3 regions of the Actinomadura sp. NPDC048394 genome follow, and region 3 is predicted to be linked to each of the others. Evidence: riboswitches for the same ligand, from Rfam matches in the RefSeq annotation. Region 3 holds a riboswitch; each other region holds the start of a gene.
What was found. Region 3 has a riboswitch for thiamine pyrophosphate ahead of AB0C78_RS05715 (cytosine permease). Riboswitches for the same ligand answer to the same signal wherever they lie in the genome.
Positions count from the first base shown of each region.

Region 1: it holds a riboswitch for thiamine pyrophosphate, as region 3 does, so the genes downstream of both, thiO (glycine oxidase ThiO) here and AB0C78_RS05715 (cytosine permease) in region 3, are expected to answer to the same signal.
Region 2: it holds a riboswitch for thiamine pyrophosphate, as region 3 does, so the genes downstream of both, thiC (phosphomethylpyrimidine synthase ThiC) here and AB0C78_RS05715 (cytosine permease) in region 3, are expected to answer to the same signal.

Region 1 is NZ_JBEZJL010000018.1:22,865-29,952, reverse strand. It holds gene AB0C78_RS14900 (DMT family transporter) at 1-718, opposite strand, end outside; gene AB0C78_RS14895 (thiazole synthase) at 878-1,672, opposite strand; gene thiS (sulfur carrier protein ThiS) at 1,669-1,869, opposite strand; gene thiO (glycine oxidase ThiO) at 1,913-3,037, opposite strand; TPP riboswitch at 3,028-3,141, opposite strand; gene AB0C78_RS14880 (FAD-dependent oxidoreductase) at 3,236-4,459, shown strand; gene AB0C78_RS14875 (Rv2175c family DNA-binding protein) at 4,529-4,912, shown strand; gene thiE (thiamine phosphate synthase) at 5,028-5,699, shown strand; gene AB0C78_RS14865 (hypothetical protein) at 5,769-5,930, shown strand; gene AB0C78_RS14860 (serine/threonine-protein kinase) at 5,967-7,088, opposite strand, start outside.
Region 2 is NZ_JBEZJL010000165.1:22-3,821, forward strand. It holds partial or broken gene gdhA (NADP-specific glutamate dehydrogenase) at 1-1,441, opposite strand, end outside; gene tsaA (tRNA (N6-threonylcarbamoyladenosine(37)-N6)-methyltransferase TrmO) at 1,519-1,956, opposite strand; TPP riboswitch at 2,047-2,160, shown strand; gene thiC (phosphomethylpyrimidine synthase ThiC) at 2,156-3,800, shown strand, end outside.
Region 3 is NZ_JBEZJL010000006.1:126,748-133,835, reverse strand. It holds gene AB0C78_RS05745 (heavy metal translocating P-type ATPase) at 1-802, opposite strand, end outside; gene AB0C78_RS05740 (hypothetical protein) at 834-1,778, opposite strand; gene AB0C78_RS05735 (heavy-metal-associated domain-containing protein) at 1,827-2,033, opposite strand; gene AB0C78_RS05730 (DNA-formamidopyrimidine glycosylase family protein) at 2,463-3,326, shown strand; gene AB0C78_RS05725 (SSI family serine proteinase inhibitor) at 3,578-4,039, opposite strand; gene AB0C78_RS05720 (rhodanese-like domain-containing protein) at 4,086-4,421, shown strand; TPP riboswitch at 4,482-4,599, shown strand; gene AB0C78_RS05715 (cytosine permease) at 4,592-5,962, shown strand; gene AB0C78_RS05710 (PAS domain-containing protein) at 6,138-7,088, shown strand, end outside.

The DNA.
Region 1 (7,088 bases), on a different contig from region 3:
AGCCCCAGGTGGTGAAGGCGAGCGCGGTCGGGAAGACGCCGAGATAGACCATGTTGAGGGTCGCGCCGGCGGGGGCGTCGGCGGCCTGCGAGACCAGCTGCGGCGCGAACGGCAGGCAGGCGACCGCGCCGATCGCGCAGGCCCAGGTGGTGAACTGCAGCGGCGTCGCGTGCCGGAGCGCGGGCTTCTGGCTGACGACGCCGAACGCGTACGTCACCGCCGCGACGAGACAGAGCAGGACGCCGCCGATCGACGAGCCCCCGCCTCCGGACATCGACAGCCCGACGATCGCGGCGCCCGCGAACGACACGGCCATGCCGGCCAGCAGGCGCGGCGCGAAGCCCTCCTTGAGCAGCCAGCCGCCGAGCAGCGCGATGAGGATCGGGCCGATGTTGACGACGAGGGACGCGGTCCCGGCGTCCACGAGGCGCTCGCCCCAGTTCAGCGCGACCATGTAGGCGCCGAACCACAGCACGCCCGCCGCCACGATGCCGGGCCAGGCGCCCTTCGGCGGCAGGCCCTCGCGGCGGACGAGGCACAGGACGGCGAGCACGACGGTCCCGGAGAGGAGCCGGCCGAGCGCGAGGGCGCCGGGGCCGTACTCCGCGCCGGCGCTGCGGATCGAGACGAACGCCGAGGCCCACAGCACGACCGTGACGGCCGCTGCCGCGACGGCGAGCCGGTCGACGCCCGTTCGCGGGGCACTGCCCTGTTGCATGTGACGCACCTTAGGTTCGGGACGTTTCCATGAACACCGAAGGGTGCGGCGCGGTTGCGGGCGGGCCTTCCGGTGGACGCCCTCAGTCTGGGGACGTCCACCGTTCAGGTCCAGCGAATATTTCTTCAGTCGAAGCTTTAGCTCTGCTTCACTGACCGGTCAGGACGACGCGAGGCCCTCGAACGGCGAGGACGCCTGGGCGTAGCGGCGCTTCGGGATCCGGCCGGCCAGCCGGGCGAGCCGCCCCGCCTCGACGGCGTGCCGCATCGCCGCGGCCATCCGGGCGGGCGACTGCGCGCGGGTGACGGCGGTCGCCAGCAGCACCGCGTCGCAGCCGAGCTCCATCGCCAGCGCGGCGTCGGACGCGGTGCCGAGCCCCGCGTCCAGGATCACCGGGACCTCGGCCCGCTCGACGATCAGCTCGATGTTGTGCGGGTTGCGGATGCCGAGCCCCGACCCGATCGGCGACCCGAGCGGCATCACCGCCGCGCAGCCGAGCTGCTCCAGCCGGTGCGCGAGGACGGGGTCGTCGTTGGTGTACGGCAGGACGACGAAGCCGTCGTCGACGAGCTGCTCGGCGGCCTCGACCAGCTCGATCGGGTCGGGCAGCAGCGTCCGCTCGTCCGCGATCACCTCGAGCTTGACCCAGTTCGTGCCGAGCGCCTCGCGCGCCATCTTCGCCGTCAGCACGGCCTCGCCCGCGGTGAAGCAGCCCGCGGTGTTCGGCAGCACCCGGATGCCGCACTCGGTCAGGACGTCCAGCACCGAGCCGCGCGCCGACGGGTCGACCCGCCGCATCGCGACCGTGGTCAGCGCCGTCCCGGACGCGGTCAGCGCCTCGCGCAGCACGTGCATGCTGGGCGCCCCGCCGGTGCCCATGATCAGCCGGGAGCCGATCTCCTCGCCGGCGATGACCAGGCCGTCGCCGTTCGCCGTCTCGTCCGTCACGGTCAGCCTCCCTGGACCGCGGTCAGCACCTCGAGGCGGTCCGCCTCGCGCAGCTCCGTCGCCTCCCACGCCGAGCGCCGGACGACCTCGTCGTTCAGCGCGGCGGCCACGCCGGACGCGGCGGTGGTCACGGCGGCGACCGCCTGCGCCACGGACGCCCCGTCGGGCAGCTCGCGCGGCTCTCCGTTCACGATGATCTTCATACCTGCACGACCTTCATCACTGCGGCCTTCACTGCGGCCTTCATCACTGCGGTTCAGGGGAGAAGCGGGCGGGGGAGAACGGGGCGGCCACCTCGGGCACGGGGCCGTCCAGCAGCATCGCGGCGAGGGCGTCGGCGCTGACCGGCGCGAGCAGGATCCCGTTGCGGAAATGGCCGGTGCCGAGGTAGAAGCCGGGCAGCGCGGTCGGCCCCATCAGCGGGGCGTTGTCCGGGGAGCCGGGTCGCAGGCCCGCGGTGACCTCGGCGAACTCCAGCTCGGTGATGCCCGGGAGCAGCTCGCGGGCGTCCCGCAGCAGCTCCCACAGGCCGCCCGCGGTGACCCGCGTGTCGAAGCCCAGCTCCTCCTGCGTGGCGCCGATGACGATCTCGCCGTCCGCGCGCGGCACCAGGTAGATCGACGAGCCCTTCACGAGGCCGCGGGTGGTGCGCCGCAGGAACGGCACCGGCGTGCGGAGCCGGATCACCTGGCCCTTGACGGGGCGGACGGGTGGAACGGTCCCGGCGGGCAGGCCGCCGAGGTCGCCCGACCACGGCCCGGCGGCCAGCAGCACCCGGTCCGCGCGGATCTCGGTGCCGTCGTCCAGCCGGACCCCGGCGGCGGCGTCGTGCTCGACCAGCACGCCCTCCGCGCGCCGCCGCACCAGCCGGACGCCGAGCCGCTCGCCCGCCGCCAGCAGCGCCGGGGCGAGGCGGCGCGGGTCGACCGAGCCGTCCGCGGGGGCGAGCAGGCCGCCGCGCACGCCGGGCGCCAGCATCGGCTCGGCCTTGCGGCACTCGCGGCCGGTGAGCGCCTCGACGGGGATGCCGAGGCTCTCCTGGAAGGCGCGGAGGTCGTCCAGGAGCTTCAGGTCGTCGGCGTCGAACGCGACCTGGAGCGTCCCGTCGTCGCGGTAGCCGGTGTCGAGCCCGGTGGCCTCGGCCAGCTCGGCGGCGAACGCGCCGTAGCGGTCACGGGAGGCGAGGCCGAGCCGCAGCAGCGGCTCCTCGCCGTAGCTCAGCTCGCTGACGGGGGTGAGCATCCCCGCGGCGACCGACGACGCGCCGCTCGCGGGCGCCGGGTCGACGAGGGTGACGGCGGCGCCGCCCTGCGCGGCCCGCCAGGCGGTGGCCAGGCCGATGACCCCGGCCCCGATGATCACGATCCGCACTGCGCGCTCCCTTCGCCGGCATGATCCGGATCAGGTCGTGGCGGTCGGCGGCCCGGTCAGCCGCCCTCTCAGCCCGGTCGCACCGGACTCCCGCGCTATGTCTTGTTATGTCCCCCACCATACGGCCAACGGCCCGGATGCACCTGTCTGGACACCCGTCCAAAACCGCGCAAGGGCGCCCGGTTAGGGTGGGCGCCCATGAACAGGGTCATCGTCGTGGGCGGCGGGCTGGCGGGCGTGCGGGCCGCCGAGGCACTCAGGAGCAAGGGGTACGAGGGCGCGCTGACCCTCGTCTCGGCGGAGCGGCACATGCCCTACGACCGGCCGCCGCTGTCGAAGGCGGTGCTGGCGGGCGACTCCGACGACACCACCGTCGACGCCGACTGGGACGCGCTCCGCTGCGAGCTGCTGCTCGGCGAGCGCGCCACCGGCCTGCGCCTCGACGGCCCCGGACGCGGCGGCACGGTCGCCTCCACCGCCGGCGACCTGCCCTTCGACGGCCTGGTCATCGCCACCGGCGCCGAGCCCGTCACGCTGCCGGGCGACGGCCGCCAGCACGTCCTGCGCACCATCGACGACTCCCGCGACCTGCGCGGACGCCTCACCGAGGGCGCCCGCATCGTGATCGTCGGCGCGGGCTGGATCGGCGCCGAGGTCGCCACCACCGCCGCGAAGAAGGGCTGCGCCGTCACCGTCGTCGAGGCCGCCGACACCCCCCTCGCCGTCGCCCTCGGCCAGGAGATCGGCGCCCTCACCATCCCCTGGTACGCCGAGGCGGGCGTCGAGCTGCGCACCGGCGTCAAGGTCGCCGCGGTCGAGCACGGCGGCCTCGCCCTCGCCGGCCCTGGCGGCGGCGAGCGGATCGACGCCGACGAGGTCGTCGTCGGCATCGGCGTGCGGCCCGCCCTCGGCTGGCTCGACGGCTCCGGCCTGCTGCTGGAGCGCGGCGTCGTCACCGACGCCTCGTTCCGGACCGTCATGGACGACGAGGCCGGCACCGTCCGCCCCGACGTCGTCGCGGTCGGCGACTGCGCCGCCTGGTGGTCGGACCGGTACGGGCGCCGCCTCCTCGTCGAGCACTGGGACACCGCCCTCAACGCCCCCGACACCGCCGCGGCCGCCCTGCTCGGCCAGGACGCGGTCTACGACGCCGCCCCCTACTTCTGGTCCGAGCAGTTCGGCCGGATGGTGCAGTACGCCGGGAACCACGCGCGGTCCGAGCGGCTCGTCCACCGCGGCGACCCGTCCGGCCGCAAGTGGGCGATCGCCTGGCTGACCGGCGACCGGCTCGACGCGATCCTGACCGTGGACCGGCCCCGGGACCTGGTGCAGGCGAGGCGGGTGATCGCGGCCGGGACGCCGGTCGACCCGGAGGCGATCGCGGACCCGGACGTGGCCGTCCGCCAGGCCGTTCGCGGGTAGCGGAACCTCACCGGCGGTAACGGCGGCCGGGCGGGTTTGAGGCTTCCGAAGGCGTGGTAGCAAGGGGGCGTGACCCAGACGCACGCAACCGTTGACAGCGCACTGGACCCCCGCACCGACGCCCTCGCCGGCGACTGGCTCTCCCTCCGGGAGGCGGCGGAGCGGCTCGGCATCAAGACCAGCCGGATCAAGCAGCTCATCAGCGAGCGGAAGCTGCTGTCGGTCCGCCGCGACGGCGAGCCGATGGTGCCGGCGGCGTTCATCCGCGACGGCCAGGTCATCAAGGGCCTGTCCGGCACGCTGACGCTGCTGTCGGACGCCGGCTTCGACGAGGTCGAGACCCTCCGCTGGCTGTTCACCGCCGACGACACGCTGCCCGGCACGCCCGTCCAGGCGCTCAGCGAGAACCGGGGGACCGAGGTGCGGCGACGCGCCCAGGCCCTGGCATTCTGACCCGAACCGACCGAGCGACCGGCCGCGGGGTCACGCCGCCGCGCGTGGCCCCGCGCCGCATGCCCGCCGGGCAGGCCGCTCGACGCAAGCACCGCGAAAGGAAACCGCCCCCACCGTGTCCAGGCACATCCCGACCGAACGGGCCGTGGCGCTGCGCGCCCGGCTCAGCCGCGCCCGCCTCTACCTCTGCACGGACGCGAGGGAGCGGCAGGGGGACCTTCCCGCGTTCCTGGACGCGGCGCTCGGCAACGGCGTCGACATCGTCCAGCTGCGCCAGAAGGGCCTGGAGGCCCGGCAGGAGATGGCCTACCTGGAGGTGTTCCGGGCGGCGTGCGAGCGGCACGGCGCGCTGCTGGCGGTCAACGACCGCGCCGACGTCGCCCGCGCGGTCGGCGCCGACGTGCTGCACCTCGGGCAGGACGACCTGCCGGTGCCCGCCGCCCGCGAGATCGTCGGCGGGGACGTGCTGATCGGCCGGTCCACGCACTCCGACGAGCAGGCGTCCGCGGCGTCCGCCGAGCCGGGCGTGGACTACTTCTGCGCGGGCCCGGTGTGGCCCACGCCGACCAAGCCGGGACGTCCCGCGCCCGGCCCGAAGCTGCTGGAGTACGTGGCGGCGCAGCGCCAGTCCCGCCCGTGGTTCGCGATCGGCGGCGTCGACCTCGGCAACCTCGGCGAGGTGCTGGACGCGGGCGCCGAGCGCGTCGTGGTCGTCCGGGCGATCACCGAGGCCGCCGACCCGGGCGCCGCCGCGGCCGAGTTCGCCCGCCGCCTCGCCGCGGCCTGACCGTGGCCTGACCGGGGGCGACGGGGATCACGGTGCGGGCGGTCCCGCCGATGGCCGACAATGGGGATCATGAGCGTGGGACCCGACGACGACCGGCCGGTCGACCTGGGCGACGACCTGGAGATCCTGCCGGACCAGACCTCCGACGACACCGACACCGGCTGGGGCGAGTGGCGCGGCGGCGGCGATGACGACGCGCGGCTGCTCGACGAGCGCCCGCCCCACTGGTGAGCACGCGCCCAGCCGGCGCCGGAGGGACGCGCGCCGCTAGAACAGGATGCCGAGCACGAACCCGGCGATGATCACCGCGGCGAGCGCCAGCATCATCCGCCAGCGGTAGCGCGGGATGCGGGTCGGCCGCGGCTTCGGCGCGGGCCCCTGCCCCTCGCGCAGCGCGCGGACGAGCTGCGGCGCGGTGGGCCGCGCCGCCGGGTTCTTGTCCAGGCAGCGGGCGGCGAGGTCGCGCAGCGGCCCGTCCATGTCGCCGAGGTCCGGCGGCCGGGACGTCACCCGCCGCATCACCGCGGCGCCCGGACCGCTGCCGAACGGCGGCCGTCCGGTCGCGGCGAACACCATCGCGGCGCCCCAGGCGAACACGTCGGCGGGCGGCCCGACCGGCTCGTCCTCGATCTGCTCGGGCGCCATGTAGCCGGGCGTGCCGACCGGGCTCGTGGTGAGCGGCTCGGTGCGGGCCAGCGCGTCGGCGGCCCGCGCGATGCCGAAGTCGATCACCTTGGCGCCGTCCGGGCCGAGGACCACGTTCGCGGGCTTGAAGTCGCGGTGCACGATCCCGGCGCGGTGGATCGCGGCGAGCGCGCCGGCGGTGCGCAGCGCCGCCTTGCGCAGCTGCGGCGCGGGGAGCGGCCCGTCCTCGTCGACGACCCGCTGCAGCGTCGGCCCCTCGACGAACTCGCTGACGATGTAGGGGCGGTCGCCGGTGACGTCGGCGTCCAGCACCCGCGCGGTGTGCCGCCCGGCGACCTTCCGCGCGGCCTCCGCCTCCTTGACGAACCGGCTGCGCGCGCGCTGCCCGGCGTCGAGGCCGCCGCGCAGCACCTTGACCGTGACCAGCCGGTCGTCATCGTCGCGGCCGAGGTAGACCACGCCCTGGCCGCCCTCGCCGAGCCGCCCGAGCAGCCGGTAGCCGCCGATGCTGCGGGGGTCGCCGGAGCGCAGCGGCCGCTCGTGCCGCCGGCCGCGGCCCTGGCGGGGGCCGGGACGCTTCCCGCCCGTGCCCGCCGCCTGCGCGGACGTGCCGGGGCGCGGCCCCGGCGGGCGGCCGTGGGGCTGCCCCGCGCGTCCCTGCCCGGAACGGGCCTGCTGGCCGGTGCGTGGCTGGGCGGGACGCGCGGTGTGGGGGGTCGTCCTCCCGCGGGAGGTGTCGTGCGG
Region 2 (3,800 bases), on a different contig from region 3:
GCCGGCGAAGAAATGGTCCGCCAGCGACGCGTAGTCCGGCTCGCCGTCGCCCGCGACCTCGATGAACTTGGGCCCCCTGGGCGAGCATCGCCTCGGCGACGCGCTCGAACCCGGCGATGTTGGCGCCCACCACGTAGTTGCCGGGCGCGCCGTAGCGCTCGGAGGTCTCGTCGCAGGTGTTGTGGATCCGCGTCATGATCTCCGCGAGCTCCGCCTCGGCCTGCGGGAACGTCCACATCTCCCGCCCGGCGTTCTGGCGCATCTCCAGGGCGCTGACCGCGACGCCGCCGGCGTTGGCGGCCTTGCCGGGGCCGAACGCGACGCCCGCCTCCTGCAGCACGTGGACGGCCTCCGGCGTGGTGGGCATGTTGGCGCCCTCGGAGACGGCCTTCACGCCGTTGCGGACCAGCATCCGCGCGGCCTGGACGTCCAGCTCGTTCTGCGTCGCGGACGGCAGCGCGATGTCGGCCGGCACGTCCCAGACGCTGCCGCCCCGGACGAACCGGGCGGACGCGCCGCGCCGCTCGGCGTAGTCGGCGACCCGCCCGCGCTCGACCTCCTTGACCTGCTTGAGCAGTTCGAGGTCGATGCCCTTCTCGTCCACCACGTAGCCGCCCGAGTCGGACACGGTGATCACGTTGGCGCCGAGCTGCTGCGCCTTCTCGATGCTGTAGATCGCGACGTTGCCGGAGCCGGACACGGTGACCGTCTGGCCGTCCAGCTCCTCGCCGCGCTTGCGGAGCATCTCGGCGGTGAACAGCACGTTGCCGTAGCCGGTGGCCTCCGTCCGGCAGGCCGAGCCGCCCCACGGCTGGCCCTTCCCGGTGAGGACGCCCGCCTCCCAGCGGTTGCTGATCCGCCGGTACTGCCCGAACAGGAACCCGATCTCCCGGCCGCCGACGCCGATGTCCCCGGCCGGGACGTCGGTGTCGGCGCCGATGTGGCGGTGCAGCTCGGTCATGAACGACTGGCAGAACCGCATCACCTCGGCGTCCGAGCGGCCGTGCGGGTCGAAGTCGCTGCCGCCCTTGCCGCCGCCGATGCCGAGCCCGGTCAGCGCGTTCTTGAAGATCTGCTCGAAGCCGAGGAACTTGACGATGCCGAGGTTCACCGACGGGTGGAAGCGCAGCCCGCCCTTGTACGGCCCGAGCGCGCTGTTGAACTCCACCCGGAAGCCGCGGTTGACGTGCACCGCGCCGGAGTCGTCGGTCCACGGCACCCGGAAGACGATCTGCCGCTCGGGCTCGACCAGCCGCTCCAGCACCCCGTGGCCGGCGAGCTCGGGACGGCCGGCGACCGCGGGGCCGAGCGACTCCAGCACCTCGTGGACGGCCTGGTGGAATTCGGGCTCCCCCGGGTCGCGGACCAGGACGCGCTCGTAGGTCCTCTCCAGCACGTTCTGCGTGCCGGTCGCGCTGTGCGGCCGGGGGGAAACGGGCATGCCGGGTCCTTCCTCAGACGGTGATCATGCATCTCCACTCTAGGACGTGGGCCGGCCCGTCCCGGCCCACGGGCCGGTCAAGGCTCCGCATCGCCCTTGAGCACGGGCTTCACGTCGACCACGGGCGTGCCGTCGAGCGCCTCCAGGCCGCGGACCCGGACCCGCCGGCCGGTGACCTGCAGGATCTCGACCGGGTGCAGGCCGACCGGGTTCGGCCGGTCCGGGGACCGGGTCGCGAACACGCCGGTCTCGGGGTTGCGCGGGTCGTCGCGCGGCCGGGTCCGGAGCACGTCCCGGGACGCCTGGTGCAGCCAGGTCAGCACGATGATCCGGTCGCCTGCGCCGAGGCCTTCGAGGGCCGCGTGGTAGGACGGCTCGAAGACCAGCCACGCGTCGGGGGCGCCCTCGGTCCCCTGCTTGGGCGCGGAGGCCCGGTCCTTGAGCGGCGATGACACGTGCCCGACCGGCCTGAGCGTGAGGTCACCGCGGAAGTCCGCCATGCCGTGGTTCTCCATGCCGTGATCCTCTCAACCCGGACGCGCGGGCGCGTTCTAACCCATGGACGGCGGTTGCGGCAACGGGGGTGCGGCGGGTTACCGTCGAGCACGACAGATCGCGGGGGCCCGGCGAACCGGGCTGAGATAGCGGCTGGGACGGCCGCTGACCGCATGAACCTGACCGGGTAATGCCGGCGTAGGGAGAGATCGAGTCGTCATGACCGAATCCGTGGTTCCAGCTGCCCGCAAGACGTACCTCCAGGGCTCCCGCCCGGGGATGCGCGTTCCCATGCGGGAGGTTCCGCTGACCAACGGCGACGTCGTCGTCCTGTACGACACGTCCGGGCCGTACACCGACCCCGAGCACGAGACCGACGTCCGCAGGGGCCTGCCCGCGCTGCGGGAGGGGTGGATCGCCGAGCGCGGCGACACCGAGCCGTACGAGGGGCGGCCGGCGCGTCCCGAGGACGACGGGCGCCGCTCCGCGCCCGTCGCCGACGGCCTGCTCCCCCGCCGGCCGCGCCGGGCGAGCGGCGGCGCGGTGACCCAGCGCGCGTACGCGCGTCGCGGGGAGATCACCGCCGAGATGGAGTTCGTGGCGCTGCGCGAGGGGGTGGAGCCGGAGTTCGTGCGCGCCGAGCTGGCGGCGGGGCGGGCGGTGCTGCCCGCGAACGTCAACCACCCGGAGATCGAGCCGATGATCATCGGCCAGAACTTCCTGGTGAAGGTGAACGCGAACATCGGCAACTCGGCGGTGGCGTCCTCGATCGAGGACGAGGTCGAGAAGATGGCGTGGGCGACGCGCTGGGGCGCCGACACGATCATGGACCTGTCGACCGGCCGGGACATCCACACCACCCGCGAATGGATCCTGCGGAACTCGCCGGTGCCGGTCGGGACCGTCCCGCTGTACCAGGCGGTGGAGAAGGCCGGCGGCGACCCGGCCGAGCTGACCTGGGACGTCTTCCGCGACACCGTGATCGAGCAGGCCGAGCAGGGCGTCGACTACATGACCGTGCACGCGGGCGTGCTGCTGCCGTACGTGCCGCTGACCGCGCGGCGCAGGACCGGCATCGTCTCGCGCGGCGGGTCGATCATGGCGGCGTGGTGCCTGGCGCACCACGAGGAGAACTTCCTCTACACCCACTTCCGCGAGCTGTGCGAGATCTTCGCGGCCTACGACGTCACCTGGTCGCTCGGCGACGGGCTGCGCCCCGGCTGCATCGCCGACGCCAACGACGAGGCGCAGTTCGCCGAGCTGCGCACGCAGGGCGAGCTGACGAGGATCGCGGCGGAGTTCGACAACCAGGTGATGAACGAGGGCCCGGGCCACGTCCCGATGCACAAGATCAAGGAGAACGTGGACCTGCAGCAGGAGTGGTGCGGCGGCGCGCCGTTCTACACGCTCGGGCCGCTGACCACCGACATCGCGCCCGGCTACGACCACATCACCTCCGCGATCGGTGCCGCGATGATCGGCTGGCACGGCACCGCGATGCTCTGCTACGTCACGCCGAAGGAGCACCTCGGGCTGCCCGACCGCGACGACGTCAAGGCGGGCGTGATCGCCTACAAGATCGCGGCGCACGCCGCCGACCTGGCCAAGGGGCATCCGGGCGCGCAGGCGTGGGACGACGCGCTGTCGGACGCGCGGTTCGACTTCCGCTGGGAGGACCAGTTCAACCTCTCGCTCGACCCGGACACGGCGCGGGAGTTCCATGACGCGACGCTCCCGGCGGCGCCCGCGAAGACCGCGCACTTCTGCTCGATGTGCGGGCCGCACTTCTGCTCGATGAAGATCACCCGGGACGTCCGCCGCTATGCCGACGAGCGCGGCCTGGCCGAGGAGGAGGCGCTCGCCG
Region 3 (7,088 bases):
CCACGGCGAGCTGCTCGACCGGGATCCGCTCCTCGCGCCCGTCGCGGACGACCGAGACCTCCTTGGCGCCCAGCTCCAGCAGCGCCCTGAGCGCGGCGCCCGCGCGCCGCTTGGACCGCGCCTCGAAGTAGCGGCCCGCCAGGATGAACGCGATGACGCCGGACGCGGCCTCCAGGTAGATGTTCATCGACCCGTCCGAGCGGGTCATGGAGAACTCGAACCCGTGCTTGAGGCCCGTCTCCCCGGCGGTGCCGAAGAACAGCGCCCACAGCGACCAGCCGAACGCGGCGAGCGTGCCGACCGACACCAGCGTGTCCATCGTCGCGGCGCCGTGCCGCAGGTTCGTCCACGCGGCCTTGTGGAACGGCCAGCCCGCGTACACCACGACCGGCGACGCCAGCGTCAGCGACAGCCACTGCCAGTTGTCGAACTGCAGCGCCGGGACCATCGCCATCGCGATCACCGGGACCGCCAGGACGACCGACATGACCAGCCGCTGCCGCAGCGTGCGCAGCCCGTCGTCGGGCTCCCCGCCCGCGTCGCCCTCGCCCTCGCTCTTCGGCGGGGCCGGCAGCTCGGCGGTGTAGCCCGCCGCCTCCACCGTGGCGACCAGCTCCTCCGGCGATACCCCCGCCGGGAACTCGACCTTCGCCTTCTCGGTGGCGTAGTTGACCGTCGCGGTGACGCCCTCGAGCTTGTTCAGCTTGCGTTCGATGCGGTTGGCGCACGACGCGCACGTCATCCCGCCGATCGCCAGCTCGATCCGCCCGGATTCCGCTTCTGGCACGGCGCCGGTGGTCATCGCTCCTCCTTCGCTTCGACCGTACGGGATGTCAGTGGGTGTGCTCGCCGTGGCCCTCGCCGTGGCCCTCGTCCTGGCCGCCCTGCTCGACCGGCCCGGACGACGGCCCCGCCGTCACGGTGAACTCCGCCGTGCGGACCTTGCCGGCGTGCTGGAAGTCCAGGTACAGCCGGTACGTCCCCGCGCTGGGCGCCTCGGCGTAGAAGGTGATGCCGGGACCCGGCTTCGTCTTGCCGTCGCCCGGCTCGCCGTCCGGGTGGACGTGCAGGTAGGCCAGGTCGCCCTGCCGCAGCGCGACCAGATGCCCGTACGCCTCCAGGTACGGCTCCAGGTCCGTGACCGGCTTGCCGTCCTTGCTCACCGTCAGCGTCAGCTTGCTCGCCTTGCCCGGGGCCAGCGCCCCGGCCAGCTTCACCTCGTAGCCGTCCACCTTCGCGACCTGCTCCGGCTCCGGCAGCGGGACCGGCTGGAAGTCGCCCGGGGCGGCGACGTCGACGCCCAGCGTCAGCGCCTCCTTCGCGCCCTCCGGCTGGACGTCGGTGAAGAACCGGTACGCGCCGGCCTTCGGCAGGACGACCGCGACCGCCCACACGCCGCCGCCGACCTCGGTCGGGTGCAGGTGCTGGAAGCCGGACAGGTCGCGGCGCGCGATGATCAGGTGCAGCCGCTTGCCGTGCAGCGGCGTGAACCCGGTCACCGGCCTGCCGTCCGGGCCGTCGATGGTGAACCGGAAGTCGGTCAGCACGCCCGGCCGCACCGTGGTCGTCCGCGGGTGCAGGGTGTAGCCGTCCTGGCTGACCTGCAGCCCGCCGGGGACCGCCGTGCCCGCCGCCGTCCCGCCGTGGGATCCGTGCGCGCCGTGCCCGCCCTCGTCGGCCTTGCCGACCGGGCCGGCCACCGTGCCGATCCCGGCGGCGCCGCCGAAGACGACGGCCAGCCCTGCCACGTAGGCGCCCAGCTTGGTCGCGGTGTTCATCGTCCTTCACTCCACTCGTCTCGGCCCTGGTTCCCAGGGCGGCAGGCCTCAGGCCTGCAGGGCGTATCCCGCCTCCTCGACGGCGCCCTTGATCAGGGCGTCGTCGACGGGGGCCTCGCTGGTGACGGTCACCCGGCCGGTCTCGAGGTCGACGTCGACGGCGGTCACGCCGGCGACCTGCTCGACCTCCTCGGTCACGGAGGCGACGCAGTGGCCGCAGGTCATCCCGGTGACGGTGTAGGTGGCGGTGCTCATCTCTCGTCCTCCCTCGTCGTTGTACCCCCTGGGGGTATCTGCACGACCTCATGGTGCCACAACCCGAACACCCCGCACAACCCGTACCCCCTAGGGGTTATTTCGAGATCCGGGTCACAGCCCGTCGCGCGGAGTTATCCACACCCTGTGCGGCGGCCCGCAGGAACCGCCGCACGGCGCTTTGTCGATATTCGTCGAGGTATTCACCCCGGAACGCCCCGCCGCCGCGCCGAACCGCGCGCCATGCACAAGGTTTTCCACAACCTTCCCCGGCCCTGTGGACAGTCCAGGGAGGTCGCCGGACGCGGGACGCCGCCGCCATCGATGATCTCGCGATCCGCGTCCCCGGGGGAGGTACTTGCGCAGGTCCGCCGCATGGCTGCCGGACCGTTTACCTTGGAGGGGTCACGGTCGGCGAGTGGAGGTCCGATGCCCGAGTTGCCCGAGGTGGAGGCGCTGGCGGCGTTCCTGCGCGAGCGCGTCGTCGGCCATGCCGTCGCGCGCGTCGACGTCCTCGCGATCTCCGCGCTGAAGACCTACGACCCGCCCGTGACCGCGCTCGGCGGGCTGACCGTCACCGGCGCGACCCGGCACGGCAAGTTCCTGGACCTGGACGTCGACGGCATCCACCTCGTCGTTCACCTGGCCCGCGCCGGCTGGCTCCGATGGCGCGACGAGGTGCCGACCAGGCCCGCCCGCCCCGGCGGGAAGAACCCGCTCGCCCTCCGCGTCCACCTCGACGACGGCTCCGGCTTCGACCTCACCGAGGCCGGCACGAAGAAGGGCCTCGCGGTCTACGTCGTCCGCGATCCGAACGACGTCCCGGGTGTCGCGACCCTCGGCCCCGACCCGCTCGACGAATCGTTCACCGCCGACCGGCTGCGCGAGATCGTCGCGGGCAAGCGCACGCAGATCAAGGGCCTGCTGCGGGACCAGAGCGTCATCGCCGGCATCGGCAACGCCTACTCCGACGAGGTGCTGCACGTGGCGAAGATGTCCCCCTTCAAGATCGCCGCGACGCTCACCGACGACGACGTCGCGACCCTGCACGAGGCGATCGTCGCCACGCTCCGCGACGCGGTCGACCGCTCGCGCGGCCTGGAGGCCCAGGACCTCAAGGGCGAGAAGAAGACCGGCCTCCGCGTGCACGGCCGCAAGGGCCAGGAATGCCCGGTGTGCGGCGACACGATCCGCGAGGTGTCGTTCGCCGACTCGGCCCTCCAGTACTGCCCCACCTGCCAGACCGGCGGCAAGCCCCTCGCCGACCGCCGCCTCTCCCGCCTCCTCAAGTAACCCTCAGGCGCCCACCTCGACGTCGGCCACGACCATCTTGTCGAGCGTCCCGGAGCCCGGCGGCGAGGCCGGCCGGCGGCTTGGCGGCGGCCGGTCCCCGCAGCAGGCCGAGGGAGTCGAGCGCGGCGTCGTTCATCCGCAGCGAGAACATGCCGCCCATAGTGGCAGCGTGGGGCGAGCCCGAGGGCGCGGCCCGGATCGACGCCTGGATCTGGGTGCGCTGCGGCCGCGACCGCATGCGGGCGGGCGGGTCAGCGGACCTTCGGGACGGGGCCGAAGACCGGGGCGATCTCCGTCCAGCGGTGCAGCTGGCAGCCGTCGTTGCGCTTGAAGGTGGTGTCGATGGGCTTGCCCTGCCAGGTGCCCTTCACCGTGGCGACCTCGGGGCCGCCGTAGATGTCGGTGCACATCCGGTCCTTGGGGACGGGCGCGAACGGGTCCTTGACCTTGGTGAGGGCGGCGCAGGCGTCGGCGGCCTTCGGATGGTCGCCGCCGGCCGGGTCGCAGGTCAGGGTGTAGGTCTTGGCGGGGGCCTGGGCCGATGCCTTGACCTGGATGGTGAGGCTGTCGGCCGAGGGGCTCGAGGGCCGTACCGCGGCGGTGCCCGAGGGCCGCTCTGCGGGAAGGGTCTTGGCGTGTTCGTCGCCGCAGGCGGCCAGTGAGAAGATCATGGCGAGCCCGGACGAGGCGAGGATGAGCGTCCGATACCGCATGCGTGATTCGACGCAGGGGGGCTTCGCGCGGTTCCATGGGGGTGTGATGATTTTCGGGGACGAGGTTCCGGCGGTGGTCGCCGCCGACGTTCCGCAGGGCGGTTACCTGCTGGACGTGCGCGAACAGGACGAGTGGGAGGCCGGGCACGCGCCCGAGGCCGTGCACATCCCGATGGGGCAGCTGGGCGACCGGGCCGGGGAGATCCCGCGGGACCGGGAGATCTTCGTGATCTGCCGGTCGGGGGCGCGGTCGGCGCAGGTGACGGTGGCGCTGAACCAGGCGGGCTGGCTGGCGAAGAACGTGGACGGCGGGATGAAGGGCTGGGCCGAGGCGGGCCGGCCGATGGAGAACGGCGGGGACGGCGAGCCCTACGTGGCCTGACCGACCCCCGGGGATATGCACCCTTTGTAGGGGTTGCGGGCGGTTGTACGATCGGTGCCGACCGATAACCGCGGGAGCTCGGGCCTCGAGCCGGGCTGAGAGGGCGGCCTTCCTGGCGTCGCCGACCGCATGAACCTGTCCGGGTAATGCCGGCGTAGGGAGCGTGTCCCGTGACGTCCGACGTCGAAAAGACCCTCGCGCACGAGAGCCCGCGCAACGAGGTCCCGTACACCCTCGACGAGCCCGCCCCGAAGGTGCTCGGCTTCTGGGACCAGAGCGCGTTCTGGGCGAACCTCGGGGTCAGCCTGCTGGCCTTCTCCGGCGCGTACACCGTCCTCGCGCCCGGCGCGGACGGCAAGCCGACGCTGGCGATCGCGGCGGGCATCGCCGCGATGATCGTCGGGACCGTGCTGGGCGGGCTGATGCTCGGGCTGGCCGCCGTGCCGGGGGCGCGGACGGGCCAGCCGGCGATGGTGCTGCTGCGCGGGCTGTTCGGCGCGCGGCTGTCGTACGTGCCGACGGTGCTGAACATCGCGCAGCTGGTCGGCTGGGGCACGTTCGAGCTGATCGTGATCGCGGACGCGGCGCGCGAGCTGTGGGACGGGGTGCCGCGCTGGGGGTACGTGGTCGCGGCCGGGGTGCTCACGACGGTGCTGACGATCTGGCCGCTCGGGTCGGTGCGGCTGCTGCGCCGGTACGTGACGGTCGCGGTGGTCGTGGCGCTGGGCTACTTCTACGTGCAGCTGGTCCGGCAGCCGCTGCCGGATCTGAACCAGGGGTCGTGGCACGGGTTCTGGATCGGCGCGGACGCGGCGCTGGCGGTGTCGATCTCGTGGGTGCCGGTCGCCGCCGACTACACGCGGCACGCGAAGAGCGCGCGCGGGGCCTTCGGCGCGGCGTCCGTCGGGTACTCGGTGACCCAGATCGTCGCGTACGTGCTCGGGCTGCTGGCGCTGGCGCTCGTCGCGGGCGACACCGACCGGGTGTTCGACCCGTTCCTGCACGTCGCGCTGGGTGCGGTGTTCTTCGCGGTGTTCGTGCTGCGGGAGGCCGACCAGTCGTTCGCGAACGTGTACTCCACCGCCGTGTCGATCCAGAACCTGGTGCCGCGCGCCGACCGGCGCGTCCTGTCGGTCGCGCTCGGCGCGGGGATCACCGTGCTGGCGCTGGCGCTGGACATCAACGACTACGCGGGCTTCCTGTCACTGATCGGGTCGGTGTTCGTGCCGATGCTGGGCGTGCTCGCCGCGGACTTCTTCCTCGGCCGGGGCCGCGCCGGCGGCTGGGACGCGAGCCGCACCGCGCCGTCCCGGTGGAGCATGATCGCCGCGTGGGCGGTCGGCATCGTCGCCTACCAGCTGATCAACCCGGGGACCGTCGGCTGGTGGGCGGACCTGTGGCAGCACGCGCGGGACGCGCTGCACTTCACGCCGCAGAGCTGGATGAGCGCGTCGCTGCTGTCCTTCCTCGCCGCGGCCGCCGCGACGCTGCTGATCGGCTGGGCGGGCGCCGCCCGCGGCGCCGGTATTACCCGACGGTAGGGTTGCCGCAGCCGCGCGCCGACGGATGCGCCGCGCCCGCCGGAAAGGCACGACGGAGATGGCCGATTTCAAGGTCCCCGGGCCGCTGACGTGGCGTTCTTCCCTTCGCCGGGGCCGCTTTGTGGGAACTTTTCGGCGCCGATCGCCCGGCGCCGTGCCGGGCTCCGGTGGCACGATGACAGACGTGCAGCACGTCCACGACCCGATCGCGCGCGCCGTCATCGAGAGCGCCGCCGACGCGATCGTGGCCGTCGACCAGAAGCACCGCGTCACCGTGTGGAACCCGGCCGCCGAGCGGATGTTCGGCTGGAGCGCCGAGGAGATGGTCGGGCGCGTCCCGCCGATCGTCCCGGACGAGCTGAAGGCCGAGCACAACGCCGTCCAGGAGCGGCTGCTCACCCGGCGCGCCGGGGAGGGCGAGTCCGAGAAGGAGGGCGGGCAGATCTCGATCGCGACCCGCCGGTTCCACCGGGACGGCCGGCTGATCGACGTGCGGATCGACACGAGCCTGCTGAAGGACCCGGCCGGGACCCCGCTCGGCTGGGTCGGCGTGTACCACCCGGCGGAGGACGACGAGATCGTCCAGCACCACATGACGGAGCGGGCGCGGCTCGTCCGGCGGCTGAACGACATCGTCGCCGACCTGAACGCCGAGCTGGACCTCGCCGTGGTGCTCGACCGGATCACGACCGCGCTGATCGAGCTGACCGGCGCGGACGCGGGCGGCTTCGTCCGGATCGAGGGGCAGCGGCTGCGCCTGGTCAGCACGTCGGGGCTGCCGGAGCACATGCGCGGGACGACCGCCGAGCTGCGCCCGAGCCTGGTCGGGGAGCTGCTGCGGTCCGGCAAGACGGTGAAGCTCGCGACCGGCGAGCAGCGGCTCGGCGACCTGATCTGGTCCGAGCTGCCCGGCCTGCACACCGTCGCGCTCGGCCTGTCGTACCTGCAGAACCGCCCGTACGGGGCGCTCTACGCGCTGTTCTCCGGGCGCAAGATCGGGCACACCGAGCTGGAGCTGCTGGAGCTGCTCGCCGGGCACGCCGGCGTCGCGGTCGGCAACGCGGTCGCGTACGCGGAGGTCGTCCGGCAGCGGGCGCACGAGCGCGCGGTGATCGACTCCAGCGCG